Regions from separate parts of the Enterocloster sp. HCN-30185 genome, predicted to be linked through region 1. Evidence: predicted binding sites of a transcription regulator. Region 1 holds the regulator's gene; each other region holds the start of a gene.
The links. The regulator HrcA, encoded in region 1, represses chaperone genes, less so after heat shock. The targets are predictions, from matches to a motif close to TGTTAGCACTCNNNNNNNNNGAGTGCTAACA.

Region 1 (10,185 bases):
GATCATCCGTCCGACCGGGCTTCTGGATCCGGAAATATTTGTCCGTCCTGTGGAGGGGCAGATTGACGATCTGATTTCAGAGGTGAACAAGGAGGTGGCAGGCCATCATAAGGTTCTGATCACTACTTTGACAAAGCGGATGGCAGAGGATCTTACCGATTATATGCGGGAAGTGGGAATTCGGGTGAAATATCTCCATTCCGATATTGATACCTTAGAGCGTGCGCAGATCATCCGGGATATGCGCCTGGATGTGTTTGACGTGCTTGTAGGGATTAATCTTTTAAGAGAGGGCCTTGATATACCGGAGATTACGCTGGTGGCGATTCTGGATGCGGACAAGGAAGGTTTTCTCCGTTCAGAAACCTCACTTATTCAGACAATTGGCCGTGCGGCACGGAATTCTGAGGGTCATGTGATCATGTATGCCGATACCATCACAGATTCCATGCGGGTGGCGATTGAGGAGACGAAACGCCGCCGTCAGATCCAGCAGAGATATAATGAGGAGCATGGCATTACGCCTACAACCATTAAAAAGGCAGTAAGAGACCTGATCACCATTTCAAAGGCCGTGGAAAATGACAGTTTCGCAGATACGAAGGATCCGGAATCTATGGATGAGAAGGAACTTAAAAAGCTTTCAAAGGAACTGGAAAAGAAGATGCGTCAGGCAGCAGCCGAGTTAAACTTTGAGGAGGCGGCTCGGCTCAGAGACCGTATGGTGGAAGTGAAAAAGCTGCTTTTGGATATGGAATAGTCTGGGAACCGGTTTGGGCTGTAAGGAATTGTAAACTCTTTGTAAGAATTATGAAATTGCATAAATCCAAACTTTCCTTTATAATAAAATCATACAAAAGAAACAAAACGAATCTTAAATATAAGGAGGAGAGGTATATGTATACAAAGAAAATATTTTCCCTGGCAATGGCAGCGTTTTTGTCAGCTATGGCTGTATTTCCGGTCTATGCGGGCACGGAGAAGATCGATACAGTGCGTTTGGAATTTTCTTATGATAAGGAGCCGGAGAGCGGAGATGATATTGGTGATATCAGCGTAAGGGCCAGAGACGATTCATATGATGTGGATTCCGTAGAGTACACGAATCTGGAGGATAAGGATGTCTGGACGGTAGGAGATGTTCCCGAGGTAAAGGTAGAACTTTCTGCTTCTGAGGGATACCGTTTTTCCTATACCAGCAAGAGCCACTTTAAGATAAGCGGCTGTGACGCTGAGTTTAAAAAGGCAAAAATTTATGATGACGGCGATTATATGGAAGTGACGGTAGAGCTGGACCGTATCGGAGGCAAGCTGGAGGCTGCTGATAATCTGGACTGGAATGACAGCACGGCTGAGTGGGACGAGGTAGAGGGTTCCAAGAGCTATGATGTAAAGCTGTTAAGAGATGACAAAACGGTTACAACTGTCAATACATCTAATACGTATTTTGACTTTTCCGGATATTTTAATAAAGAAGGAGATTATACCTTCCGTGTGAGAGCTATTGCAAGCTATAATGACAAGGCAGGCGAGTGGTCTGAGGATTCTTCTTCCCTGTATGTAGATGAGGATGAGGCAGGTTCTTACGGTGGAAGCGGACGCTGGGTACAGGAAGGCGGACGCTGGTGGTATTCTTACTCTACAGGCGGTTATCCGGCAGATGGCTGGAAACAGATCGATGGAGTGTGGTATCTCTTTGACCGTTCCGGATATATGCTTACTGGCTGGCAGAAGGTAGACCGTCAGTGGTATTATCTTGGTTCCAATGGTGCTCTTACAACCGGCTGGCAGAATGTAAACGGACAGTGGTATTATCTCAATGGAAGCGGTGAGATGCAGACGGGCTGGCAGTATGTAAGCGGCAGATGGTATTATTTAAACAGCAGCGGCGTAATGCAGACAGGATGGCTGGAGCAGAACGGACAGTGGTATTATCTGGATGGAAGCGGCGCTATGACAACCGGATGGCAGTCTGTGAATGGCAGATGGTACTATATGGGCGGAAGCGGAGTGATGTTTAGAAATACCTGGACACCGGATGGAAGATATGTAGACGGATCGGGAGCCTGGGTTCAGTAAGGGTTGTATAAAGGATAGGTAAAAAGAGGAGCTGCTGTAACGGATGAAAGGGTTCGTACAGCAGCTCCTTTTGTATGCTTTAATTGAGGGGAAGCATGCAGGAAGATACGATCTCAATCGAATCAGATCTCCGGCTGTAGCGATAGATCTGATTGGAGAGGCGGTCCTGAGGCAGAACCTCGGAGGCATTGATCGGGGCTACCATTTGGCTGAGTTCGTCATAAGAAATGTCTTCTTCATCGGGAAGAAGCAGAACTTCATGGATACTGGAGGGAAGGATCAGTACGTCGCGTTCAATCCCTTCTGAGAAATGTTTAAGAACATCAGGATAGAGCATACAGATTGCTCCGTTGATTCCGCAGGTATTGGAAAGAACATAGAAAGGGGTCATGGCCTGTCTGTTCAGGTCGGGGACGGCGTCTGTCAGATCCTCTAAAATACAGTCCATACTGGTAATGGACGGAGGAAAGAGCCGGGAAACATTGGAGATGGCAGCCTGAAAGAGTTCATCCTGGGAAATACCCCAGGTATTCAGATGAGAGGTATGGATTCCGGCAGTCATTATACCGGTATCATTTTCCTGAAGAAACAGGTAGAATACGATGGAAAGATCGTTCCATGGAATATGAGGCATATCCTGCAAAAGTGTTTCATTGGCAGCCGTGTTAATAAGGCGGCAGGCGGTCCGGGATTTCATGGCGCTGTAATCGGAAAGCCGGGCCGGATGAATGGTGGGCAAAACCTCATTGGAGCGGTACAGTTCCAAAAGCTCCTGAGTGATTTCCTCCAAAGAGCAGCCTTTCAGATACTGATGGTAGCAGTTATTGAGATAAATAGCAGGAGCTACCGGATTTTTGTTTTTGGAAATGCACAGACCATCCAGAATCAGGCCGTTGTTTTTGGTGATCCTGTGCAGACTCAGTTCATACTCCTTTCCCAGGGCCTGTTCCATGCCCGTTTTGATTTTGTTGAGAAATACGTCGTATACCAAATGTATACCCCCTTAGTACATTATATTTATGTAAACTGCAAAAGGCAGCTTCATAGCAGGTAAGAAAAATATTGTCCGGATATCATTCCTGAACAGGATCTGAAACGTATATAAAAGAATGTTTAGAAGGTTACAAAACAGACAGAAATTCTGATTTGTGAAATAAAAATGAATCTACGTCCAGAATAAAGGCAGAGAGGACTTTTGTCAAGAGAAAACTGTATATACAGGAAATAAGATCATGAAAAAAATGAAAAATCCCTTGACAAAACAGAGAGAAAGGAATATATTATGAAATGTAGATGTTAGCACTCCAGAGCATTGAGTGCTAATAATCCCAAGAGAGGAAGGTGACAGGAAACGATGGATACACAGCTGGATAACCGGAAGATCACCATATTAAAGGCGATCATCAAAACCTACCTGGAGACAGGCGAACCGGTTGGTTCCAGAACCATTTCCAAGTATTCAGAATTAAAACTGAGTTCTGCCACCATCCGTAACGAGATGTCAGATCTGGAAGAGATGGGATATATCATTCAGCCCCACACTTCCGCAGGGCGTATTCCTTCCGATAAGGGATACAGGTTCTATGTAGACCAGATCATGCAGGAAAAGGACAATGAAGTTACAGAATTTAAGGATATGATGGTTCAGAAGGTTGATAAGCTGGAACTGGTCCTTAAAAAGATGGCTCAGGTTCTGGCGGCCAATACCAATTATGCGGCCATGATCAGCGGCCCCAGCTACCACAAGACAAAGCTGAAATTTATCCAGCTGTCCAGAGTAGAGGCACATAAGCTTCTGGTAGTGGTTGTGGTAGAAGGCAATATCGTTAAAAATACCATGATCGATATTGCGGAAGAGCTGGGGGAACAGGAACTCTTGAATCTGAACATCCTGTTAAACAGCAGCTTAAACGGGCTGACGATTGAAGAAATCAATCTGGATATCATCAGTCGTCTGAAGGAGGATGCAGGCATTCACAGCCAGGTGGTGGAGCTGGTCTTAAACGAGGTTGCGGAAGCGATCAAGGCCGGCGGAGAAGATCTTCAGATTTATACCAGCGGGGCTACGAATATTTTTCGGTATCCGGAGCTTTCAGAAGGCGATAAGGCCAGCAAGCTGATCGGGACACTGGAGCACAAGGAAATGCTTCAGGAGTTTGTTTCCGAGGTCAATACGGAAAACGGCGGTGACGCCGGGATCCAGGTCTATATCGGTGATGAAACGCCGGTTCAGTCCATGAAGGACTGCAGCGTGGTTACAGCCAATTACGATCTGGGCGGAGGACTTCGGGGAACAGTCGGAATTATCGGACCGAAGCGTATGGATTATGAAAAGGTCCTTGGAACGCTGCGGAATCTGATGAGCCAGCTGGATGCAGCATTTAAAAAGGATGAAAGGTGATAAGCAGTGAGTGAAGATAATAAGAAGGAAGAAGTAACAGATATTCCGGAGACAGAGGAAGCGGCAGACGCTGTCAAAGAGGAAACTGCGGAAGCAGAGACTCAGACAGAAGAAGCTGCGGATAACGCGTCAAAGGGAGGTTTCTTTAAGAAAAAGAAGGATCCGAGAGATGAAAAGATCGAGGAGCTGACCGACCGGGTAAAACGCCAGATGGCTGAATTTGAAAATTTCAGAAAGAGAACGGAAAAGGAGAAATCTTCCATGTATGAGATGGGCGCCAGAGATATCATTGAGCGCATCCTTCCCGTGATCGACAATTTTGAGAGAGGCCTGGCAGTAATCCCTGAGGATAAAAAGGAAGATCCCATTGCAGAGGGCATGGAAAAAATCTACAAGCAGATCCAGAAGGTCTTTGAGGAAGCCGGAGTAAAGCCCATTGAGGCAGCCGGAAAGGAATTTGATCCCAATTTCCACAATGCAGTGATGCATGTGGAGGATGAGAGCCTGGGAGAAAATATCGTTGCGGAGGAGCTCCAGAAGGGATATATGTACCGGGACAGCGTTGTAAGACACAGTATGGTTAAAGTTGCAAACTAAAATATTTTATAGATTGATCAAATCAGGAGGAAATAACTATGGGCAAGATTATTGGTATCGACTTAGGTACAACGAATAGCTGCGTTGCCGTTATGGAAGGTGGAAAGCCAACCGTTATCGCAAATGCAGAGGGCGTAAGAACCACACCATCTATCGTGGCATTTACAAAAACAGGTGAAAGACTGGTAGGCGAGCCAGCAAAGCGTCAGGCAGTTACAAACGCAGACCGCACCATTTCTTCCATCAAGCGCCATATGGGCACAGACTACAAGGTGGACATTGACGGAAAGAAGTACACACCACAGGAGATTTCCGCCATGATCCTTCAGAAGCTGAAGGCAGATGCAGAGAGCTACTTAGGCGAGACAGTAACAGAGGCTGTTATAACTGTTCCCGCATACTTTAATGACGCACAGCGTCAGGCAACCAAGGACGCAGGAAAGATTGCAGGTCTGGAAGTAAAGCGTATCATCAACGAGCCTACAGCGGCAGCGCTGGCTTACGGCCTTGACAATGAAAATGAGCAGAAGATCATGGTATACGACTTAGGCGGCGGTACCTTTGATGTTTCTATTATCGAGATCGGTGACGGCGTAATCGAGGTTCTTTCCACCAATGGCGATACCCATCTTGGCGGCGATGACTTTGACAATGCAGTTACAAACTGGATGATCGCTGAGTTTAAGAAGGCAGAGGGCGTAGATCTTTCCGCTGATAAGATGGCTCTTCAGAGATTAAAGGAAGCAGCTGAGAAGGCAAAGAAGGAGCTGTCTACCGCTACTACTACCAATATCAACCTTCCGTTCATCACTGCAACTGCAGAGGGACCAAAGCATCTGGATATGAACTTAACCAGAGCAAAATTTGACGAGCTGACTCATGACCTGATCGAGCGCACCGCAATTCCGGTACAAAATGCATTAAAGGATGCAGGCATCACTGCTTCTGAGCTTGGAAAGGTGCTGTTAGTAGGCGGTTCTACCCGTATGATCTCTGCACAGGAAAAGGTAAAGCAGATCACAGGCAAAGAGCCCAGCAAGTCTTTAAATCCGGATGAGTGCGTAGCCATCGGTGCTGCAATCCAGGGCGGAAAACTGGCAGGCGATGCAGGCGCCGGAGATATCCTTCTTCTGGATGTTACCCCACTGTCCCTGTCCATTGAGACCATGGGCGGAGTAGCTACCAGACTGATTGAGAGAAATACAACCATTCCTACAAAGAAGAGCCAGATTTTCTCTACTGCTGCTGACAATCAGACTGCTGTTGATATCCATGTGGTACAGGGTGAGCGTCAGTTTGCAAGAGATAACAAAACTCTTGGACAGTTCCGTCTGGATGGAATTCCGCCAGCAAGAAGAGGTATCCCTCAGATTGAGGTAACCTTCGATATCGACGCTAACGGTATTGTAAATGTATCTGCAAAGGATCTGGGAACCGGAAAAGAGCAGCACATCACCATTACCTCCGGCTCCAATATGTCTGACGCTGATATCGACAAGGCTGTAAAGGAAGCTGCTGAGTATGAGGCTCAGGATAAGAAGCGCAAGGAAGCCATTGACGCCAGAAATGACGCCGACTCCATGGTATTCCAGACTGAAAAGGCCTTAGAAGAGGTTGGAGACAAGATTGATGCCAATGATAAGGCAGAGGTAGAGGCAGACTTAAATGCACTGAAGGAAGCAATCAACCGTGCTCCGGTAGATCAGATGACCGATGCTCAGGTAGAGGATATCAAGTCCGGCAAGGAGAAGCTGATGAACAGCGCTCAGAAGCTCTTTGCAAAGGTATATGAGCAGGCACAGCAGGCAGGAGCAGGCCCTGACATGGGCGGCGCAGCAGGCGGCTCCAGACCGGATGATGATGTAGTAGACGCAGACTTTAAGGAAGTGTAAGGAGAAAGGATTCCCGCCTGCAGCAGGGCGGGAATCCATTATATAAAACCGTAAGGCCAGAGGTCCGGTCCATTGGGCGAGATGCCCCCTGGCCGGACCTAAAGGTCTGTCCGGGGATATTTTATTTAAGAGAAAATGTTCTGATAGATATGTAAGAGGTAAACAACATGGCAGAGAGTAAGAGAGATTACTATGAGGTTCTGGGCGTTTCCAAAGACGCGGATGACGATGCCCTGAAAAAGGCATACAGAAAGCTCGCCAAAAAATATCATCCGGATGCCAATCCCGGAGACAAGGAGGCAGAGGCCAAATTTAAAGAGGCATCTGAGGCTTACAGCGTGCTCAGCGATCCTCAGAAGCGCCAGCAGTATGACCAGTTCGGCCATGCCGCCTTTGAGCAGGGAGGCGGAGGCGCAGGAGGGTTTGGCGGCTTCGGCGGTTTTGACTTTGGCGGTCAGGATATGGGAGATATTTTTGGAGATATTTTTGGAGATATCTTTGGCGGCGGCCGTTCCTCCAGAGGAAGAAGCGGTCCTTCAAGGGGCGCAAATGTAAGAACCGCAGTGAGGATCACCTTTGAAGAGGCTGTGTTCGGCTGTGAGAAGGAAATTGAGATTAATTTTAAGGAGACCTGTTCTTCCTGTAACGGAACAGGCGCAAAGGCGGGTACGTCGCCCCAGACCTGTACAAAATGTAATGGAAAGGGTAAGATCATGTATACCCAGCAGTCCTTCTTTGGACAGGTACAGAATGTACAGACCTGTCCGGAGTGTGGCGGCACAGGCAAGGTGATCAAGGAAAAGTGTCCGGATTGCTATGGTACGGGGTATAAGACAGTCCGCAAGAAGTTTAAGGTGTCCATTCCTGCCGGTATTGACAATGGTCAGTGCGTTCGTATGGCCGGAGGCGGAGAGCCCGGTATCAACGGCGGTGAGAGAGGCGACTTGCTAGTGGAGGCAGTTGTTTCCCAGCATCCGATCTTTAAGCGTCAGGATACAAGCATTTATTCTACCGTGCCGATTTCCTTTGCAAGAGCGGCTTTAGGTGGTACGATCCGGATTAAGACAGTGGACGGAGAAGTGGAGTATGAGGTTCGTCCTGGTACGCAGACTGATACGAAGGTGCGGCTGAAGGGGAAGGGTGTGCCTTCCTTAAGAAACCGGAATGTGAGAGGGGATCACTATGTGACTTTAGTGGTTCAGGTTCCTGAGAGAATGACCCAGGCTCAGAAGGAGGCCCTGAAGCGGTTTGATGAAGCTATGAATGGGGTGGCTTCGGAGGAAGGGAAGCCTAAGAAGAAGGGGTTTAAAGAATTTTTTGAAAAATGAAGATGAGATGCGCTGAGTGCAGGCGCGTTTCGTGCTTTGACTGATGTGAGCGGGAGACCGCCCTGGAATTGCTCTTGTTGGATGGTTTTGTGTGAGGATGACGAGAGACGTTTTGGGGGCGGTTTTCTTTTTTTGTGGGGAGGATGTTGTTGGAGGGGGGGATGCGGAAGGGGAAAAGCTTTATCTTTGGGAGCGAGGGGATGCGGGAGCTGGTTTTTTAGGGATCGGGCGGGGATCTTCTTGACCCGCTTGCGGGTCAAGAAGCATCGGATGTTCATCCGATGTGAAATCGTGCAGGAACAGCTCCTTACAAGCAAGCTTGACGGGGCTGTTTCTGCACGATTTCGCGCCGTCCTGAATTTTTGAGAAAAATTAAGAAAATCGCAAAGATTCTGGGGGGGAGTATGGGTATAATGGTAGATATATTTTTACCTGGGACTGCCGGATGACGTGGGATTTCCGGGGACTGGGTAAGGCTTATGAGGAAGAAAGGCTATTGGTTATAGAATGAAAAAACGGATTTTGATCACGGGTTCAGGAGGATTTCTGGGGTCGAGACTTGCGGAATATTTTGAGGGGAAGGATGGGTATGAGACGGTAGCGGTTACCCATGAGGAGCTGGATATTACAGATATGGTGGCGGTGTCTGCATTTTTTAAGGCGATTCGTCCTCAGGCAGTGCTGCACTGTGCAGGCTTGTCTAATACGGGACAGTGTGAGGCGGATCCCCTGGCTTCGGGACGGATCAATGTTCAGGGAACAGAAAATATAGCAAGAGCCTGCAGGGAGAGCGGCTGCAGGCTGATCTTTATGAGTTCGGATCAGGTTTATGCGGGAACAGATACTCTGGAGCCGAATCGTGAGACAGACCGGGTGAAGCCGGTGAATGTGTATGGAAGGGATAAAAAACGGGCAGAGGAGGCAGCGCTTGCTTTGGCAGAAGGGGCGGTCTGTCTGCGTTTGACCTGGATGTATGATTATCCGGTTCCGAAAAGGACGCCGGGAACCGGGCTGTTAGGACAGATGTTTGCAGCCGCCGGGGAAGGAAAGGTGATTGTAAGCCCGACCCATGATTACAGAGGCATCACCTATGTGTGGGATGTGATCCGGGCTATGGAGCAGGTGATGGAACTGCCGGGAGGAATCTATAATTTCGGGAGCAGGAATCAGAGAAGCACCTGGGAAACCGCCGGGATTTTTGCTCAGGCAGTATCTGTAAAAACAGGAGTGCTGCCAAAGGTGGAAGCGGACAGGGATCGTTTTCGTTCGCTCCCCAGAAATCTGACGATCGATACAGGTAAAATAGAAGCCTTGGGGATTTTCCTTGGGGATACGGCAGAGGGATTATCCCGATGCATGAAGGATAACGGAGTTTGCTGGAAGTGGAAGAAAGAGCAGCTGTCTGCCCGGGGATAAAGGCCGGACAGAAGAATTGCCATAACAAAAAGGAGGTTCTGTCGAACGTGGGACAGAAGGATATAAAAAAAGATCAGGCACCAAAACGGCCGCAGAAGGTATCGGGACAAGCTCTTAAAATCTGCGGAATGACATTGATATGTCTGGGAGTTATGTTTGCCGTGGCCTGGGTGAACCGGAACCGCCAGGAGAACCGTCTGGCGGAAGAATATACGATTTCAGCGGAAAATCCCCGCCATATCCGCTTTGAAGAGATGCCTGAGGGAGAGGCCGAAATGACAGCAGGTCTGTTTTTCCGCTATCACGCCATGGCTCAGTATGAGGAATGCAGCAGCCTTCTTTCAAAGGATCAGGCAGAGTTTATGAATTTTCCCCAACAGGAGGAGGATTTTAGAAGCGGCTCCTACATAAAAGATTATTTGATCCACAGCTTTGAAACGCTTCCGGAGGAGGAATATGCGGGAAGCAAAGA
Region 2 (10,185 bases), on a different contig from region 1:
ATCAAGTACCTCGTTTTCTATCCAATGTATTTTTCCAGTATATCACAGTTTTCTTTTACAAAAAAGCACAGAAGTATTACATTTTCATTAAGGCTGTACCCGTTTCTTTTCTCAAAAACCCTCATTTACGCAAAAATCCCCCCTGGTTCTGAGAATAAATCCCAGATCCAGAGGGAATCCGTAGTTTTATATTTTACCAGTTTTGACAGGGAAATTAGTACATTCCGCCCATGTCAGGTGCTGCAGGAGCTGCGGGAGCCGGCTCCTTGATCGCTGCTACAACAGACTCTGTTGTAAGCAGAGTAGATGCAACGCTGGTAGCGTTCTGCAGAGCGCTTCTTGTAACCTTTACAGGATCCAGGATACCAGCCTCGATCATATCTACAAATTTCTCATTGTATGCGTCAAAACCGCATCCAACCTCAGACTCTTTTACCTTATTTACAACAACAGCGCCTTCCAGACCTGCGTTGGAAACGATGTGGAACAGAGGAGCCTCCAGAGCCTTTAAGATGATCTTAGCGCCTGTCTTCTCATCACCTTCCAGACCGTCTACTACCTTCTGAACATCTACGGTAGCATGTGCGTATGCAGAACCGCCGCCTGCGATGATGCCTTCCTCAACTGCCGCACGGGTTGCATTTAATGCATCCTCCATACGCAGCTTGGCTTCCTTCATCTCTGTTTCGGTAGCAGCGCCTACACGGATAACAGCTACGCCGCCTGCCAGCTTAGCCAGACGCTCCTGCAGCTTCTCCTTATCAAACTCAGAGGTAGTCTCACCGATCTGCTTGCGGATCTGAGCCACTCTTGCTGCAATCGCTTCCTTATCGCCCTCACCATCAACGATGATGGTGTTTTCCTTCTGTACCTTAACAGATTTTGCACGGCCTAACTGATCTAAGGTAGCATCCTTCAGATCCAGACCAACCTCTTCGGAAATAACGGTACCGCCGGTCAGGATTGCGATATCCTGAAGCATCTCTTTTCTTCTGTCGCCGTAGCCCGGAGCCTTGACAGCAACTACATTGAAGGTACCTCTTAACTTATTTACGATCAGAGTTGTTAATGCCTCGCCCTCAACATCCTCAGCGATGATCAGCAGTCTTGCGCCCATCTTTACGATCTGCTCTAACAGAGGCAGCAGATCCTGGATATTGGAGATCTTCTTATCAGTGATCAGAACGTATGGATCATCCAGATTTGCTTCCATCTTATCCATATCGGTGCACATATATGCGGACAGGTAGCCTCTGTCAAACTGCATACCTTCTACCAGATCCAGCTCTGTCTTCATGGTCTTGGATTCCTCGATGGTGATAACGCCGTCCTTGGAAACCTTCTCCATGGCGTCAGCTACCATTGTACCTACCTCATCATCCGATGCAGAGATAGCTGCTACTCTTGCGATCTGAGCCTTGCCGCCTACAGGCTTGCTCATAGCCTTGATCGCCTCAACAGCTGCGTCTGTGGCCTTCTTCATACCCTTTCTTAAGATGATCGGGTTAGCGCCTGCTGCCAGGTTCTTCATGCCTTCATTTACCATAGCCTGTGCCAGAACGGTTGCTGTGGTAGTACCGTCGCCTGCTACGTCATTTGTCTTGGAAGCAACTTCCTTGATCAGCTGTGCGCCCATGTTCTCAAATGGATCTGCAAGCTCGATTTCCTTTGCAATAGTAACACCGTCATTTGTGATCAGCGGTGCGCCAAAGGACTTGTCAAGAACTACGTTGCGTCCCTTAGGGCCTAAGGTTACGCGAACGGTATCTGCTAACTGATTTACGCCTGCTTCCAGTGCCTTGCGGGCATCTACGCCATATTTAATCTGCTTTGCCATGTCAATCAACCTCCAAATTTATAAATAAGTCCGTATTTTTAATGATTACTCTACTACTGCCAGAATGTCGCTCTGCTTAACGATCACATACTTCTCGTCATCCAGCTCTACCTCTGTTCCTGAATACTTGGAATAGATTACAGTGTCGCCGGCCTTTACCTGCATAACCACTTCCTTGCCGTCAACCACGCCGCCTGGTCCAACTGCGATTACCTCTGCCTGCTGTGGCTTTTCCTTTGCTGCTCCCGGAAGAACGATGCCGGACTTGGTAGTCTCCTCTGCAACTAACTGCTTTAATACGACCTTGTCAAATAATGGTACTAACTTCATATCTGGATTCCTCCTTGTGATCATTCATTATTTTCTCTCAGCTTTTGCTGTTTCCTGCTTCTTTTGTTCACAATGTAAGTTATACCACTGCTTATTAGCACTGTCAAGAGTTGAGTGCTAATATTTTCTAAAATATTTGTGAAGTATCATTAGATCATACAGCGCCACTTACTCAAATATGACTAAAACAACGCCATTTTACTCAATTTCACAGAACACCTCATAGGAAGGCTTTTCATTTCCATACAGATCCGTCGACCCATGGATCCGCTGCTTCATTTTCCCCTCCCCATATTCCCCATAGTGAGTTCGATAGTCATTTAAGGAAAACCATACATAGCCTGCCATATTTTCGAGGCTTTTATATACCGGGATCCGCTCTCTTAAGATCTGCGCCCTTCTCTCATCGCCCCCTTCAAAAGCGGGCTCACACAATCCAAATTCCGTAACCATGGACGGCATACCGCCAAACTTCTCATACGTCCTTCGGAGCACCCCTTCTACATCCTCACAGGGCTGCCAGAGACCCAGATACTCATTCCACATGGCAATATCGCCATACATGGCCGCATCATCCAAATCAACATTTGCATCTCTGGAAACCGTATTGGAAACATAATTCACCAGCCTGCTGCCATCCAGTTCTTTAAAATACCGGTACATCTCCTTTACATACGCAATGGTTTCCGGAAGTTCTCCCCCAAGCTCATTTCCAACGCCCCAGCAGATAATGGACGGATGGCTGCCGTGATAATGCACCATTTCCCCGGCCTGCTGCTTTGCCAGCGCAAGCTGCTCTGATCCGGCTTTCTTTGGCTGTCCCCAGAAAGGAATCTCCTCCTGAACCATAAGTCCGTTTTCATCGCACCAGTCCAGGATCTTTCTGTCCTGCTGCCAGTGGAAACGGGTAAATACGCAGCCCGCCTGTTTTAACTGAGACAGGCATTTTCTGCTGTGCTCAAAGGGCTCTGGCTGGGGATGCTCCGGCGCCCATAGCTTAAGGCCCACAAAGGGGATACGGACCAGCGTGTCTGTATGGATCGTTTCAGACAGCACTATGTGTCCGGTTTTGTACTCCGACACCTGCACCAGGGCCTCTTTCGCTGTTCCTTTTATATAAAACTCCAGATAACCGCTGCAGGTCTGTCCGCTTATGGATTCAATGGCATACCCTGTTTTCATTTCCATAATATCGTCCTTTTCCATCCGGATCAGACATACATCCCGGAGCAGCCCTCCGTCATCCGCCCAGTCATAATCCAGTCCATGAGGGAGCATATCCTCTTTTTTACTGTTGTCTGCGACTACACAGATCTGGTTTTTCCCCCGTACTGCCAAATCAGTTATATCCAACTCAAAGGGCGTATATCCAGAGCCTGTATGGCCTCCTGCCGGTATTCCGTTTACAAATACCCTGGCCGTATGAAATACACAACCAAAATACAGCACTGCCCTGTCCCATGGCATTTCATCCAGTTCAATTTCTGTTGTATATTCTGCCGGTCCTCTGTAAAGCTGTACCGGCCGCTCATTTTCCACATTCCATGTATAAGGAAGCGTCACTCTTTTTTCAAATCCAAGCTCCGGGATTTTAAAATCCCAATCCTTTAATTCTGTAATACACTTCATCTCTGCCACCTCTGTTATATAGACTTAAAGATTCACAGGCTGATTGATTGACCCCTGTTCTGTTTTAGTATACAATGAAGCAGCGGAAATTTCTTTTGAAATACCGCCGAATAATTTCAAAATCCTGCTGTATGGCAGAGTAGGAGGAATATGCAAAAAGGTATCTTACAGTCATCCGAGCTTTTTTCTATTCCGGCGCTTTTAATCCCAGGCTCTTTTTTTACCCTTTAAGCGCAGGCCATTTTTACTGTACCAGTGGATACCGGGTAGACCGCAGCTCCTTTGACAGTATTTTAATCGCTTACATCGTCCGCGGTACCTTTTCTTTTTTATATCAGGGACGTGAGCTCACAGCAAAAGCCGGAGAAATCGCTCTGGTAGACTGCTTTGGACCTCACATGTACTGCACCCACAATCATCTGGAAACATACTGGCTCCATATCTCCGGCAGCAATACAAAAGAGCTTTTTGAGGAGCTCATGATCAAAAGAGGCTGCATTATTTCCCCAGCTTCTGTAATTCCTGCCCATATCTATGAGCTTTTTGAGCTTATAAAAGCCAGAGAAGCCATAAGCATCAGCCGCTTATCCTCCAGGATATATACACTGATCACAGGCCTGTTTGAAGAAACCATGGATTCTGAGGGAGAAAACAGTTTGTCCTTTGCAGCGGTCCGCTATATGAAGGCACATTATTCCGAAAAAATAACGGTTGAACATATGGCAAAGGCAGTCAGCCTGAGTCCTTCCCAATTTTCCAGACAGTTTAAACGCCAGACCGGTGTTCCGCCCTATGAATACCTGCTGTCTCTTCGTCTTTCCAAAGCAAAAGAGCTTTTAAAAACCACCGAACTTCCCGTTCACGAAATCGCCTGCCAATGCGGCTTTGGAGGAGAATCCAGTTTTATCAGCTTTTTTAAAAAACAGGAGGGCATCCCGCCTTTAAAATTCAGAACCGTTTTATTCTGATAAAAATTTTCTTTCTCTGGATGATTTTCCTGTAATTTAATATTTTTTTTATGATTTCATGTTTATTTTTTTTCCCATTCGTATTACAATAATAGCAAACAGTCATAATCAGACAACTTATCAAAGAAAGGGGAATTTATATGGCAAAAAAAGGTTGGGGAAAACTGGTCGCTTTAGCCGCCGTATCCGGAGCTGTGGCAGCCGGTGTTTCCTATGTACTCCAGTATAAGACCTATCACAAAGAGCTGGAAAAGGATTTCAGGGAATTTGAAGAAGATGAGGATAGTGAATTAAAAAAAGATGGATCTGAAGACAGTACCTTTGAATCAGCGAAAGTAAACCGCAATTATATTTCTCTTACCTCCAGCAAAGACGAATTTAAAGTAGCTGCCAAGGATATGGCTCAGGCTACAAAAAATGTGCTCCGGGACGCAGGAAGCCTGTTCTCTGATACGGCCCATGAGGCTGTATCTGCCGCTGTGGACACCGCACATATAGCACTGAATTCCATGAAGTCAAAAAAAGAGGAATGGAAGGAGGAGCATGAAAAGGAGGATGAGCCCGAAGAGGTACACATGGAGGAGGACGGCTTCCTGGATGACGATTATGTAGACGATGATGATCTCTATGACTATGAACGTCTGGATGCCGAACCAGTCTATGCGGAAAAACAGCCTTCTGAGACCGAAGATGGGGGTTCTTCGGAAGAAGATGATGATGAAACAGAGGATGTAGTTTCAGTGGAACTTGCAGAAGATGAAGAGGGGACCATTCTCACTGAGGATGATGAGCCGCTGGTTTAGGTTTATATACGGGACAAAGCTATTTTCAGGCTTTGTCCCTTTATTTTCCCCTTATACTTCCCACCCCAGCAGGTTCATCCACATCACTTGACCAGCCTGTTCCTCGCTGATCAGATAGCCATGGCTCTGGGCATCGGCAGACATAAGCTGATACTCTTTCTCCTCCTCCATCCAGATCCAGCGGGTATCGATCACTGTCGCCCCTTCTGATGCCGCCATATACCAGTGGGATACCGTTCCGTCTGCACCGGTAGTTTCATAGGAAATTTCCCCTTCTAATAAATCATTTTTAAAATTCCCCTGCTTTACTGTTTTAGCCATCTCTCCCTGAGGCACATTTTCATAATAACAGTATCCTGTGCTTCCATAGCCCGTCATCCTGCCGTTTCTCCAGATTCCATAGGAATAATTGTAACGAGGGCTGTCTACATTGATAAACTGAAGAGCCAGACATTCCCCCCTGGGCTTTCCATCTTTAAAATAACCATAAAATACCGTTCCCGGCATGGTAAATACCATTCCTTCTCCCTCGATCTGAGCAGTAAAGCCAGATGGTGTGTACAGATACCGTGTTCCTCCCATTGTCTCATAAAACAGGTCTGCCAGAACGTCCTGCTCTCTGTCCATGAGCCGGGCCGCCTGTTCCAGATCCAGGCTTTCAAGGGAAGAAAAAACCGCCTCTGCCGCGTCAAGCTGCTCTGCCGTAAGGCTTAGTTCTCCAAAAACAGTCTCCGAACCGGTCGGATTTTCTTCATTCTCTTTCACTGCGCCCTGCTTATTTACCGGCTCCACCTCTCTGACCGATTCGCTTTGCATCCGGGCATTTTGGCGATTCTCTGTCATTCCCATCAGTCCACTTACCGGCAGCACCACTGCATACAGCACTGCAACAGCAGCCCATAACCTGTATCGTTCCTTTCTCTTTCTCTTCATCTTGCGCTCCTTTCTCTGCTTTCCTCAGGCTCTCTGTCCATGTACTCATTTCCAGGCTCTTGCCAGACGCATACAGCCCTCCTGTATTTCCTTTTCCTTTAAATTGGCATATCCCAAAATCACTGTAGACGGCACCAGATCCTTATTTTCCCCTATCACGGCTTCCGACATGCCATAAACCCGTACGCCCTCACCGGCAGCCCGTTCGATCAGCTCTTTTTCCGGCATCTGCCCTTTATGTGTGAGAAGCACATGGATCCCCGCATATTCTCCCCTGATCCAAAACATATCTTCCAGTTCTTTAAGGCCGCTTAACAGAACATCATGCTTCCCCTTATACACGGCCCGCATCCGGTTTAAATGGCGCTCATAATACCCGCCTGTAATAAAATGATACAGCACCTTCTGATCGATCCGTGAAACCGTACAGGCATAAAATCCGGCCTGGCTCCGATACCTTGAAAGGAGCTCTCCAGGAAGCACCATAAATCCCACGCGGATCGCCGGGGCAATGGAACGTGAAAATGTCCCCATATAAATGACCCTCCCCCCCTGGTCCATGCCCTGAAGTGCGGGGATCGGACGTCCTTTATAGCGGAATTCACTGTCATAATCATCTTCGATCACATACCTGTTTTCTCCTCTGTAAGCCCAGCTTAAAAGCTCCTGTCTGCGCTTTACAGGCATGACTATCCCTGTGGGATACTGATGGGACGGCATTACATAAGCAGCCTGAGTTTTGCTCTGTTCCAGATCCAAAACATCCATGCCATACCGGTCCATTTTTACGGGAACAACTAGATGTCCCAGGCTCTTTAGTACCCGGTAAGCCTGACGATAGGTTGGATTTTCCAGGGCAATTCCCGTCTCTCTCCCCAAAAGCTGCGACAGCAGCATGAGAAGATACTCGCTTCCTGCTCCAACCAGGATCTGCTCCGGACGGCAGCTTACCCCTCTGGCTGAGTGAAGATAATCGCGGATCGCTGCTCTGAGCTCATATTCTCCCTGCGGATCCCCCACGACAAACATTTCCTTATTATCGTCCACCAGCGTATTGCGGCTTAACCTGCGCCAGGTATTAAAAGGAAAGCTGTCCAGATCAATACCTCTGGTGGAAAAATCCACAGCATACGGCATTTCTTTTTCAGACCTGTTTTCCGCAAATTCCTCATCTGCGTTTTTTTCCACCCGAACCAGTTCTTCGATCCTGCATACAAAGTATCCTTTACAGGGCAGCGCTTCGATATACCCCTCAGAAAGAAGCTGTTCATAAGCCATTTGAGTGGTACTGCGGCTGACCTTCAGATTTTCTGCCAGAATCCGTGTAGAAGGAAGCCTGCTTCCTGCAGGAATCCGCCCGCTCTGTATCTCTTCCTTCATATATTGGTAAATCTGTTCATACAGAGGAAGTCTGCTCTGATTATCAATAGGCACCATCAGTTCCATCATTTTCTCCTTTCATCAGGGACGTACAGAAAAAGGCCCCCTGTTTCCAGAGAGCCTCCTCCTGCTTTTTCCGGCAAAGCCGATTTTATTCTTTTTATAAAATCTTATCGTTTCTCACACAGCTGCTGCATTATTTGGGAAGCTTAAAGGAGCTCTTTAATGAAACAATCCGGTTAAATACAGGCTTTTCCTTTGTGCTGTCCTTGCAGTCCACGCAGAAGTAACCATTGCGCACGAACTGGAAGCTGTCATAGCTTTCTGCCTCTCCCAGTGCAGGCTCTACATAGCAGTCCGGCAGTACGGTCAGTGAATTGGGATTTAAGTTCAGGCTTCCGTCTTCATTTAACTTGCCCTTTTCCTCATCCACAATATTTTCATACAGACGGCACTCTACCTTCTTTGCAGTAGGAACGGCTACCCAGTGGATGGTTCCCTTTACCTTTCTTCCCTCAAAACCGGAACCGCTCTTTGTCTCAGGATCATAGGTTCCATGTACCACTGTCACATTTCCATCTGCATCCTTCTCACAGCCGGTGCACTTTACAAAATAAGCGCCCATCAGGCGGACTTCATTTCCGGGGAACATGCGGAAATATTTCTTCGGAGGCTCTTCCATAAAGTCCTCTCTCTCAATATAAAGCTCACGGCCAAAGGGAACCTTACGGCTGCCAAGCTCAGGATTTTCCAGATTGTTCGGCACATCCAGCTCTTCCATCTGACCCTCAGGATAATTGTCGATCACCAGCTTTACAGGGTCAAGCACAGCCATCATACGGGCTTTTTTAAGCTTTAAGTCCTCACGGATGCAGTATTCCAGCATCGCATAATCTACCGAGCTGTTTGCCTTGGAAACGCCTACCAGCTCCACAAAACGGCGGATAGACTCCGGTGTGTATCCTCTTCTTCTTAACGCTGCAATGGATACCAGACGGGGATCATCCCAGCCGTCCACAATATAATCCTCAACCAGCTTCTTGATATAACGCTTACCTGTAACTACATTTGTAAGGTACAGCTTGGCAAACTCGATCTGGCGGGGCGGATTCTCAAACTCGCACTCCTTTACGACCCAGTCGTAAAGAGGTCTGTGATCCTCAAATTCCAGTGTACAGATGGAATGGGTAATATGCTCAATGGCGTCCTCAATGGGATGGGCAAAGTCATACATGGGATAAATGCACCACTTATTTCCCGTATTGTGATGCTCCATATGAGCCACACGGTAAATAACCGGGTCTCTCATGTTGATATTGGCTGAAGCCATGTCGATCTTGGCACGGAGCACCTTTTCACCGTCCTTGTACTTTCCTTCCTTCATCTCCTCAAAAAGGCGCAGGTTTTCTTCAACGGAACGGTTTCTGTAGGGGCTTTCCTTACCGGGATTGTTAAAGTCGCCGCGGTACTCTCTGATCTCCTCTGCGGAAAGATCGCATACAAAGGCCTTTCCCTTCTTAATCAAGAAGACAGCGCATTCATACATCTTTTCAAAATAATCGGATGCAAAAAACAGACGGTTCTCAAAATCAGCACCCAGCCACTTCACATCCGCCTTGATGGATTCTACAAACTCTACCTTTTCCTTTGTAGGATTGGTATCGTCAAAACGGAGATTAAAGGTGCCGCCGTACTTCTGAGCCAGTCCGTAATTTAAAAGAATGGACTTAGCGTGTCCGATATGAAGATAGCCGTTTGGCTCCGGCGGAAAACGGGTATGGACATTATCATAAACGCCCTCTGCCAGATCTTTGTCAATCTCCTGTTCTATAAAATTCTTGGAAACAGTTTCTTTCTCCTCTGTCTCCAATACCATGTCTTTTTCTGCCATGATTGCTCCTCCGTACATTTCTCTTCCATCATGGAACCCAAATGATTCCCGTGTATTGAATAATCATATCACATTTTTTTCAGGGAGAAAAGAGGGAAACGTTAAGAAATAAGAATCCCTGACACTTAAGACTGGAAATTTTTTCTTTCGTCTGCTATACTAAATCAACGTGCAAAAGTGATTGAACTATTTCAATCCGGAAAGGAGCATCTATGAAAAAAGCAGCTGGATTTGCCCTGATAAAAACAATCCCTGTTTTTCTGGGATATATTTTTCTTGGAATTGCCTTTGGCCTCCTTCTCCAAAAGGCCGGTCTTGGAGCCGGCTGGGCCTTTCTCATCAGTCTCTTTGTCTATGCCGGTTCCATGCAGTTTGCCCTTATAGGGATTCTCACAGAAGGGCTGAGTTTTGCCG
Region 3 (10,185 bases), on a different contig from region 1:
ATCCGAAATTCAGGATACAGCGGATCATTCAACAGCCTCATCTGACCTCCCTCTTCAGGTAAACTACAGTATTTACTCCCCGATCCAGGGATGGAGCGGTACGGCTGCGGATAATCAGGCATTGCAGGCTCCTTATGGAAGCTGGGTGGCAGATATGAGGGCGAATCTGATCAATATTCCGGCAGATGCCCAGGTAGGCATCCGCTATCAGGTAAATTTAAGCGGGACCGGCTGGCTGGATCCGGCAGAGGATGGAGCGGAGGCGGGAAATGCGTCTGCTGAGGCGCCGCTGGAAGCGATCTGCATGGAGCTGTATGGAGCGTCTGCAGCATCATATGATCTGTATTATAAGGTTTATCAGAATGGTACATGGACGGATTGGGCATTAAATGGAGCTGTGGCAGGTACGGAGGGAGCTGGCCTGAGGATCGATGGAATCAGGGCTGCGATCACGGCAAAGGACGCCGGAGCGCCTCAGGCAGCCATGAACGCAGTCGATCCCTCCAGACCTATGATCGCCCTGACCTTTGATGACGGCCCGCGGACTTCGGTTACCAGCCGGATCCTTGACAGCTTGCAGCAGAATGGGGGACGGGCTACATTCTTTATGGTAGGTACCAATGTGGACTCCAATGCCGCAGTGATCCGCCGTATGGCCGAACAGGGCTGTGAGGTCGCAAACCACACCAATGACCATAAATATCTTACAAAAATTGGGGCGGAAGGCATTCGCAGCCAGGTAGGTTCTGTGAATCAGAAGATTGCTTCTGCCTGCGGTGTGTCTCCGGTACTGATGCGTCCGCCAGGAGGATATGTGGACGGCGCATCACTGTCTGTATTAGGCTCTATGGGTATGCCGGCAATTATGTGGTCTATTGATACGAGAGACTGGCAGCACCGTAATGCTCAAAGAACCATTGATACGGTTCTGGATCAGGTAAAGGATGGAGACATCATTTTGATGCATGATATTTATGAGCCAACGGCACAGGCGGCAGAAGTTCTGATTCCTGAACTGACAGCCAGAGGTTATCAGCTGGTAACAGTCAGCGAACTGGCTTCGTTTAGGGGCGGTATCCAGCCCGGACATAAATACAGCCAGTTCCGTTAAAAATACTTGCAATTTGAAGCATACATATTTATAATGTCTTTACCGGGCGGAGTTCCCTCCGTCCGGATCTATTTTCTAAAGTCTTCAGGGTTTTATACATCAGATTCATTCATTTCTTAAATTTCCAAAGGTCTCCCACACCAGGATATTTGATTTGAAAACAGAACCGCACATTGGCAATTAGATAAAAGCAGAATACACTGCAAAAGGCGGAAAGCCAAACAGGTATTTTATGTAAATCAGATAAACCAAAACGGGGGAACAAATATGAACGAATACAAAAACAGAAGGCAGCTTTTATGTCTGGCGGTCACGGCGGGAATGATGTTTACTGCTGTCAATGTATCATCCAAAACGGTCTGGGCCGCTGCAGAGCAGGTGATCGAGTATGATCCGAATCAGGAGGAAAAGACACATCCGGGCTCCATTATTTTAAAACAGAATTTGAAGGAGGAAGACTTACCGTCGTTGAAACAGCCGGAAGCTTCCTATACAGATGAAAATGGGATTCATTACCGCCTGGCGGACTGGGAGGTGCGTGAGCTGCCGGAAGCTTCCCGGAGCCGTGTGCTTGAAAAAACGGAAGTGTACCGGGAGGTAGAAGGAGCAGAGACGCTTCCACCCTATGTGGACAGCAGACAGGAGGAAAATGGCACAAGGATATCAGGACGGCTGTATATGCAGGAGAGTCGGGTACTGGGGGAGGAGTGGAGAGAGGATTTTCAGGCGCCTGTGACATTTTATTCCTATGGAGCAGATGAATATGAATTGGGTGGAATAAAAATTTCCGGGGAAGATATCCTGGATTCAGCTTTGGCAGAACAGGAGCTTCTTTTAGGAGAAATGGGGCTTTCGTCCGAGGCTTACCATATCACATCTATGGATTGGGATGGGGAAAGCTTTATGGATGAAACGGGCCAGGTCTGCCGCAGGGCGTCGGCAAGGGGAGAGAGGCTGCTGCGTGATTACGAGGCTGTATACAGAGGACAGGTTCAGGTTGTGGAGCCGGTTTCCTATGAGGTGTCCGCTGTGTATGAACCTGCGGAACTGGGGAATATTTCTAATTCAGAAAAAGAGCAGGAAGAGGCATTGGTTTTAGAGCCGGAAGCGGCAGAAGAGCCGGATCCATTTTTACGCTGGATCCGAACCGGAGTGACTGTTACGGCTGCATTGGGAGTTTCAGGCATATTGTTGGGGATTGTTCTGTATTTTACAGGGAAAAACAGGTGTAAAAGCCAGGAAGAGGAGCTGAAATATAATTAGGGCTTAATGATTTTTTTATAGAATTCTAAAGAAAATTTCAAAGAAAATACATAGTAAAAACACAGATTGCGTAGTAATATGTATCGTGTATACAGAAATGTATGGAGAGGAGAGTTCATTTATGAAAAGAAAATATTTTATGATCGCAGTGATGGCAGCTGCCCTTGGAATGACTGCCTGTTCATCTCAGAAAACAGAGACTGAGGCAGCAACGGCTACGACAGCCGCGTCTTCGGCAGCAGAGACAACCACGGCAGAGGCTTCTTCCGAGGAAGAGGAGGCAGAGACGGAGAACTTTTACGGTATTGTAAAGACAGTAGAGGATACGGTTATTACAGTAACAGACGATGCCGGAACAGAAGCCGGATTTGACGTGTCCGGAGCAGAGCTTACCGGAGCAGAGGCCATCGGTGAAGGCGATGAGGTAGATGTTTACTACACAGGAGCGCTGGGAGAAACGCCGGCAAAGGCCGTAGAGGTTGATATTGTGATTTCCGCAGCAGAGGAAGCCGAGGAGGAAGCTGCTGAGGAGGATGATCTGACAATCACGGGAACCATTGAAAGCACAGAAGATGGAAGCCTTGTTTTAAAGACGGAGGACGGTTCCTATACCTTAAATACCCTCATTGCCCAGACGGTCACAAAGGACGGCGTCAAGGCCGGAACAGAGGCAGATATTACATATTATGGAGATCTGGAAGATGAGGAAGTTCCCGCAGTCGCCACAAAAATTGTGACTGCAGACGCCAGAGATACAGAGGACGCGGGAATTAAGACCCTTACCGGTACCGTAGCAGAGGCAGAGAGCAATCATGTGGTTCTGGATACAGAGGATCCGGAAAATACCTTCTTTTCATTTGTGGGAGAAGATGGGATGTTTGACGGCTTAAAGACCGGAGATACGGCTACTGTGATCTATGAGGGTACATTAACAGCCAAGACCATTAAAGCATTAGGACTTAAAAAGTAAATAATTTCTTTTGCACCCGCCTGTTGGAATCGTTCCGGCCGGCGGGTGTCTGCATATAAAGGATTCTGTAAAAAAATTAGCACTCGACTCTTGACACTGCTAATAATGTGTGTTATAGTACGCATAGAACAAAGAACAGAAACACGATTCCGCAGCAGAAAGGGGAATGGCGTATGAATATCAATAAATTTACACAAAAGTCCATGGAGGCGGTGCAGGGCTGTGAAAAGCTGGCGTATGAGTACGGCAATCAGCAGATCGATCAGCCGCATCTGCTTTACAGTCTCCTGACCTTGGATGACAGCCTGATCATGAAGCTGGTTACGAAAATGGGAATCCAGGGAGATATGTTTAAAAATGAGGCCAAACAGGCCATTGAGAAGCTTACAAAGGTAAGCGGCGGCGGCCAGCTTTACATCAGCAATGATTTAAACAAGGTACTGATTAACGCTGAGGATGAAGCAAAGGCTATGGGAGACGAGTACGTTTCGGTGGAGCATTTGTTTTTAGCACTTTTAAAGCAGCCCGGACGGGAAATGAAGGAGCTGTTTAAGACTTATGGAATCACCAGAGAACGGTTTTTGCAGGCGTTGTCCACCGTCCGGGGCAATCAGAGGGTAGTCAGCGACAACCCGGAGGCGACCTATGATACACTGGAAAAATATGGTTATGACCTGGTAGAGCGGGCCAGAAACCAGAAGCTGGATCCGGTGATCGGCCGCGACAGTGAAATCCGCAACGTAGTCCGTATTCTGTCCAGAAAGACAAAAAATAATCCGGTGCTGATTGGTGAGCCCGGCGTAGGTAAGACAGCCGTTGTAGAAGGTCTGGCTCAGAGAATCGTCCGGGGCGATGTGCCGGAGGGCTTAAAGGATAAAAAGCTCTTTGCCCTTGATATGGGAGCCTTAGTGGCAGGAGCCAAGTATAGAGGCGAATTTGAGGAGCGTTTAAAAGCAGTTCTGGAAGAGGTAAAAAAGAGCGAAGGCCAGATCATCCTCTTTATTGATGAGCTTCATACCATTGTGGGAGCAGGAAAGACAGAGGGATCCATGGATGCGGGCAATATGTTAAAGCCCATGCTGGCAAGAGGCGAGCTGCACTGCATCGGCGCTACTACCTTAAATGAATACCGCCAGTACATTGAAAAGGATGCGGCCTTAGAGCGCCGGTTCCAGCCGGTTATGGTGGCAGAGCCTACGGTTGAGGACACCATTTCCATTCTCAGAGGACTGAAGGAGCGGTATGAGGTTTACCATGGCGTAAAGATCACAGATTCCGCTCTGGTAAGCGCAGCCATGCTGTCCGACCGCTATATTTCCGACCGTTTTCTGCCCGATAAGGCCATTGACCTGGTAGATGAGGCCTGTGCAATGATCAAAACTGAAATGGACAGTATGCCCGCAGAATTAGACGAGCTGTCCCGCAGGCTGATGCAGATGGAAATCGAGGAAGCAGCATTAAAAAAGGAAACAGACCGCTTAAGCCAGGATCGTCTGGCAGATTTACAGAAGGAGCTGGCAGAGCTGCATGATGAATTTACAGCAAAAAAGGCTCAGTGGGAAAATGAAAAATCCAGCGTAGACCGCCTCTCTGCTCTCCGTGAAGAGATTGAGGCTGTAAACCGCCAGATCCAGGATGCCCAGCAGAAATACGATCTGAACAAGGCGGCAGAGCTTCAGTATGGAAAGCTGCCCCAGCTGCAGAAGGAGCTGGAGGCAGAGGAAGAGAAGGTTAAAAAGGAAGATCTGAGCCTGGTTCATGAGAGTGTGACAGAGGATGAGATTGCAAGAATTGTGTCCAAATGGACCGGCATTCCTGTGGCAAAGCTTACAGAGAGCGAGCGCAGCAAGACCCTTCATCTGGATCAGGTGCTCCATAAGAGAGTCGTAGGACAGGACGAGGGCGTTGAGAAGGTCACAGAGGCCATTATCCGGTCAAAGGCAGGAATTAAAGATCCTACGAAGCCCATTGGTTCCTTCCTGTTTTTAGGCCCCACCGGCGTAGGTAAAACAGAGCTTGCCAAGGCTCTTGCAGAGTCACTGTTTGATGATGAATCCAATATGGTGCGCATTGATATGAGCGAATATATGGAGAAGCATTCTGTGGCACGTCTCATTGGAGCGCCTCCAGGATATGTGGGCTATGATGAGGGCGGACAGCTTACAGAGGCTGTGCGCCGCAAGCCCTACAGCGTAGTGCTGTTTGATGAGGTGGAAAAGGCCCATCCGGATGTATTTAATGTGCTGCTGCAGGTACTGGATGACGGACGGATCACAGATTCTCAGGGACGCACGGTGGATTTTAAAAACACCATTATCATTCTTACTTCCAACATCGGCTCCCAGTATCTTTTAGAGGGGATTGATGAGAATGGCTCCATCCGCCCGGAGGCTAAAGAGGCTGTGATGAATGACCTGAGAACTCATTTCCGTCCGGAATTTTTGAACCGTCTGGATGAAATGATTCTCTTTAAGCCTCTGACAAAGGAAAATATTGGAAGTATTGTGGATTTATGCATTGCGGACTTAAACCGCCGTCTGGCAGACCGGGAGTTAAAGCTGGAGCTTACAGAGACAGCGAAGGCCTTTATCACAGAAAACGGCTATGATCCCGTATATGGCGCCCGTCCTTTAAAGCGGTATCTGCAAAAGAATGTAGAAACCCTGGCAGCAAAGCTGATTTTAGGAGGAGGGCTGCGGGAAGGCGCTGTAATCGTGATCGATGTATCGGAGGATGGAAGCAGGCTTATCGCTTATACGGAATAAAAAGAAAGGAAGGTCATAAGGTGAATAAGATTCCAAAGGATCCCATGATCCTGTTCAGCTTTGTGAATACACAGCTTAGAGACCGTTTCAGTTCATTGGAAGAGATGTGCAGAGAAATGGAGCTGGATCAGTCTTATATAGAAGAAACTCTGGAAGGTGCAGGGTTTTCCTATGATCCCAAACGGAACTGCTTCCGCTGATGGTTGGCAGCAAAAGCCGGCTTTATCTGATGTCTGGTCAGATAGGGCCGGCTTTTTTGAGGTGGTGCGAAAGGGCGAAGGCTGGAAATAAATAACAGGATGTGGTAGACTGGACAAAAGATCATTCACGGAATAGGGATGTATATTGTGATGGGGGATCTGTTAAGCTATAGTAGGAATACCCGATAGAGGATGAACAAAGCAGGAGGAGATATATGGGAGTGATATTCAATGAGGCAGAGGCTGTCTGGGAATGGCTTATGACGCATCTTATCGTAATCAATCTCTTGTTTTCCATTATTATTATTTTTTTCCAGCGCAGAGATCCCAGATCGGTATGGACCTGGCTGTTTGCTCTGAACTTTATTCCGGTGTTCGGAATTATATTTTATCTTCTTTTCGGCCAGGATTTAAAAAAGAGCCGGATGTTTAAGGTAAAGGGAATCAGCGATCGGCTGAATATGCCGGTTAAAAGCCAGGAAGAGATTATCCGCTCAAGCGATATTCCGGAGGAAATGATGGATCCCCTCATAAGGGATTTCCGCAGCCTGATCCTCTATAACCTGGAAACTTCCGGAGCTGTGCTTACGACCGACAATCAGGTGAAGATCTACACAGACGGCCAGGCGAAATTTGAAGGCCTTCGGACCGCTCTGCGCCGTGCCAGCCGATTTATCCACATTCAGTATTATATTATTAAAAATGACGAGGTATTTGATTCGATCGTGCCGATTCTGGAGGATAAGGTGCGTGAAGGCGTAGAGGTGCGGATTCTTTATGACGGCATGGGGGGTCGCTTTATGCCGAAACGCCGGTGGGAGGAACTGCGCCGCGCCGGGATTTTAGTCGGTGTATTTTTCCCTCCTATTTTAGGCTGGCTGAACCTGCGTGTAAATTACAGAAATCATAGAAAAATCGTTGTGATAGACGGGAATGTGGGATTTGTAGGCGGTTTTAATATTGGACGTGAATATATTTCAAAGGATCCCGGATTCGGTTATTGGAGAGATACCCATCTGCGGATCACCGGTGAAGCAGTGATGAGCCTGCAGATCCGCTTTGCACTGGACTGGAATTATGCTACGGGAGAGAATCTCTTTAAAAATGAGGCCTATTTCCGGACAGATCTGAAAAAGAAGACGGACGTCCGAAGGGATAAAGAAAGACCGGCCTGGCCTGATCCTGAACTGGAGGGAAGCCAGGTGGGAATGCAGATCATTGCCAGCGGTCCGGATACCAGAGAACCCCATATCCGAAACAACTATCTGGAACTGTTTCACAAGGCAAAGCACCATATTTATATTCAGACGCCTTATTTTGTGCCGGACGACGCCATTTTTTCGGCGCTTAAGATGGCTGCTTTGTCCGGGGTCGATGTGCGTCTGATGATTCCCTGTAAGCCGGATCATCCGTTTGTGTACCGGGCAACCTGTTCTTATGCAGGAGAACTTTTGGATTATGGTGCAAAGGTCTATATCTATACTAATGGTTTTCTCCATTCCAAGGGGATTATGGTTGACGGCCGGGTCTGCTGCTATGGCACTGCCAATATGGATATCCGGAGCTTTGAACTGAATTTTGAGGTAAACGCTACGATTTATGATGAGGCGGTCACGGCAGAACTGGAGCAGGCATTTATGAATGACCTGCCTCACTGCCGCCAGATAACAAGAGAGGATTATAAAAAAAGAGGCCTTCTGACCAGGATCAGGGAGCAGGGAAGCCGTCTTTTGTCTCCGCTTTTATAGGAAGAATAATTTTCAGTTCTGCTGTCCATACTAGCCCTATGAAGAGACAGTATAATGGAAAATTAAAAGAATCGCTCTGCAATTTCTGCCGTTGCGGGATTGCGGGCTGGTGTCTGGAGGTCATTTTCACTTCATCGGAATCCTGGATGCGGGGAGATATGCGGCTCATGGGGCGCACCTCGCTCTGGATGTTTCCCATCTATGGCATGGGAGTCCTTCTGCCGGGGATCGTAAATACGGCAGACCGTTGGCTCACCGGCCTGTCTGCATTCCCGGAGGCGGGAACCGATCGTATTTCACCACCAGCCAGACTGGTGCGCCACGGACTTATGGATATGGTTCTGATTTTTACGGCAGAGTATGTGACAGGAACGATTTTAAAGCATTTTAATGTGTGCCCATGGGATTATTCCATGTGGCCCGATCATATCGGCGGGGTGATCCGGCTGGCTTTTGGGCCCCTGTGGTTTTGCACCGGGCTTCTCTTTGAGATGCTTCAGACCCCCGGCAGACTTGAAAACTCAAACTAACAAAGAGTTGTATTTCCGATGTTTTCTGGTATATAATGGATACCATCAGCGGGCAGGAGAGCATCCCTTTATCCGCTGATGGCAGTAAATATTTTGAACAGAAGGAGAGTTACATATGATACGCTTATTGCTGGCAGCCATCGCCATTGTGCTGTATTTGGTACTTACTTTTCCGGTTTTGTGTTTTCTGGAGAAAAAGGCAAAAAAGAACCCGGAGGAGGCAGGCTGGAAGAGCTTTTCCATGGTGCGGTGGATTTTTAAAAAAATCAGCCGGATCGCCGGGATCACATACGAGGTGCGGGGGCTGGAAAATATTCCCACCGACCGGGCGGTGCTTTATGTGGGAAACCACAGAAGTTATTTTGATATTGTCATGGGCTATATGACCGTTCCTGGACTGACCGGTTTTATTGCCAAAAAGGAAATGATAAAGATCCCGCTGCTAAACCGCTGGATGGATCGGATGAACTGCTTATTTTTGGATCGTTCGAATATTAAAGAAGGTTTAAAAACTATTTTGGCAGGAATTGAAAAGATCAAGGGAGGAATTTCCATGTGGATTTTCCCCGAAGGAACCAGAAATCCCGGTGAAAATCCGGAAAAACTGATGGAGTTCCATGAGGGAAGTTTAAAGATTGCAGAAAAGAGCGGCTGTCCGGTGATCCCTGTTGCCATGGTGGGGACGGCAGAGGTATTTGAGCGTCATTTCCCATGGATCCGGCCCAGCCATGTGATCATCGAATACGGAAAACCCATTTATTTAAAGGAACTTCCGGCAGAAAACCGCAAGTTCCCCGGAGCCTACACAAGAGAGATCATTTGCTCCATGATAAAAGAGCTGGAGGAACAGAGATGAAGGAACTGAACTTACAGGAGATCCGGCAGCAGCTGGATGTGATTGACGCCAGCCTGACAGAGCTGTTTGAGACACGTATGGAGCTGTGCAGAGAGGTGGCTGAGTATAAGATACAGACCGGAAAGCCTGTTTATGACAGGGAGCGGGAGCAGCAGAAGCTTAAGGCGGTTACGGCTCTGGCTCACAGTGATTTTACGCGCAAAGGTACATATGAACTGTTTTCGCAGATCATGACCATCAGCCGCAGGCTTCAGTATGGTCTTCTGGCTTCCCACGGGCAGGAGATGGACACCGGGTTTTCCATGATCGAGGATTTAAAAAGGGAAAATGTGCGGATCGTATATCAGGGTGTGGAGGGCTCCTATGGACACGGTGCGGCCCGCCGGTATTTCGGCCCGGATGCGGATATGTACCATGTAAAGACCATGGAGGATGCCATGACAGAGGTGGAGGAGGGCCGGGCAGATTATGCGGTGCTCCCTATTGAAAACTCCTCCGCTGGGGCAGTAAGCGACAACTATGATCTCTTAGTAAAGCATAATGTGTACATCGCAGCGGAAACGGAGCTTCCGATTAACCATGCGCTGCTGGGCCGGGAAGATGCGGATATTAAGGATATCCGGACAGTTTATTCCCATCCGCAGGCTCTGATGCAGACCTCCCAGTATCTGAATGCCCACAGGGACTGGAAACAGATCAGCACGGTCAATACGGCGGTAGCGGCTAAAAAAGTGGCAGAGGA

Region 2: WKT10_RS12280 (co-chaperone GroES) is a predicted target of HrcA. The motif match lies at 2,260-2,290, and genes of this name have one in related genera.
Region 3: clpB (ATP-dependent chaperone ClpB) is a predicted target of HrcA. The motif match lies at 3,419-3,449, and genes of this name have one in related genera.

Annotation. Positions count from the first base shown of each region.
Region 1 covers NZ_JBBKBT010000022.1:9,291-19,475, forward strand. The annotation lists gene uvrB (excinuclease ABC subunit UvrB) at 1-760, shown strand, start outside; gene WKT10_RS15160 (N-acetylmuramoyl-L-alanine amidase family protein) at 898-2,079, shown strand; gene WKT10_RS15165 (DUF5688 family protein) at 2,159-3,070, opposite strand; gene hrcA (heat-inducible transcriptional repressor HrcA) at 3,434-4,480, shown strand; gene grpE (nucleotide exchange factor GrpE) at 4,487-5,077, shown strand; gene dnaK (molecular chaperone DnaK) at 5,116-6,969, shown strand; gene dnaJ (molecular chaperone DnaJ) at 7,137-8,297, shown strand; gene WKT10_RS15190 (SDR family oxidoreductase) at 8,805-9,713, shown strand; gene WKT10_RS15195 (hypothetical protein) at 9,680-10,185, shown strand, end outside.
Region 2 covers NZ_JBBKBT010000012.1:53,165-63,349, forward strand. The annotation lists gene groL (chaperonin GroEL) at 215-1,837, opposite strand; gene WKT10_RS12280 (co-chaperone GroES) at 1,883-2,167, opposite strand; gene WKT10_RS12285 (glycoside hydrolase family 2 TIM barrel-domain containing protein) at 2,366-3,796, opposite strand; gene WKT10_RS12290 (AraC family transcriptional regulator) at 3,970-4,764, shown strand; gene WKT10_RS12295 (hypothetical protein) at 4,905-5,567, shown strand; gene WKT10_RS12300 (hypothetical protein) at 5,619-6,500, opposite strand; gene pdxR (MocR-like pyridoxine biosynthesis transcription factor PdxR) at 6,546-7,946, opposite strand; gene WKT10_RS12310 (glutamine--tRNA ligase/YqeY domain fusion protein) at 8,077-9,771, opposite strand; gene WKT10_RS12315 (AzlC family ABC transporter permease) at 9,984-10,185, shown strand, end outside.
Region 3 covers NZ_JBBKBT010000003.1:202,668-212,852, reverse strand. The annotation lists gene WKT10_RS05015 (polysaccharide deacetylase family protein) at 1-1,111, shown strand, start outside; gene WKT10_RS05010 (hypothetical protein) at 1,379-2,374, shown strand; gene WKT10_RS05005 (hypothetical protein) at 2,496-3,344, shown strand; gene clpB (ATP-dependent chaperone ClpB) at 3,518-6,109, shown strand; gene WKT10_RS04995 (DUF4250 domain-containing protein) at 6,130-6,309, shown strand; gene cls (cardiolipin synthase) at 6,525-8,057, shown strand; gene WKT10_RS04985 (putative ABC transporter permease) at 8,096-8,587, shown strand; gene WKT10_RS04980 (lysophospholipid acyltransferase family protein) at 8,703-9,443, shown strand; gene pheA (prephenate dehydratase) at 9,440-10,185, shown strand, end outside.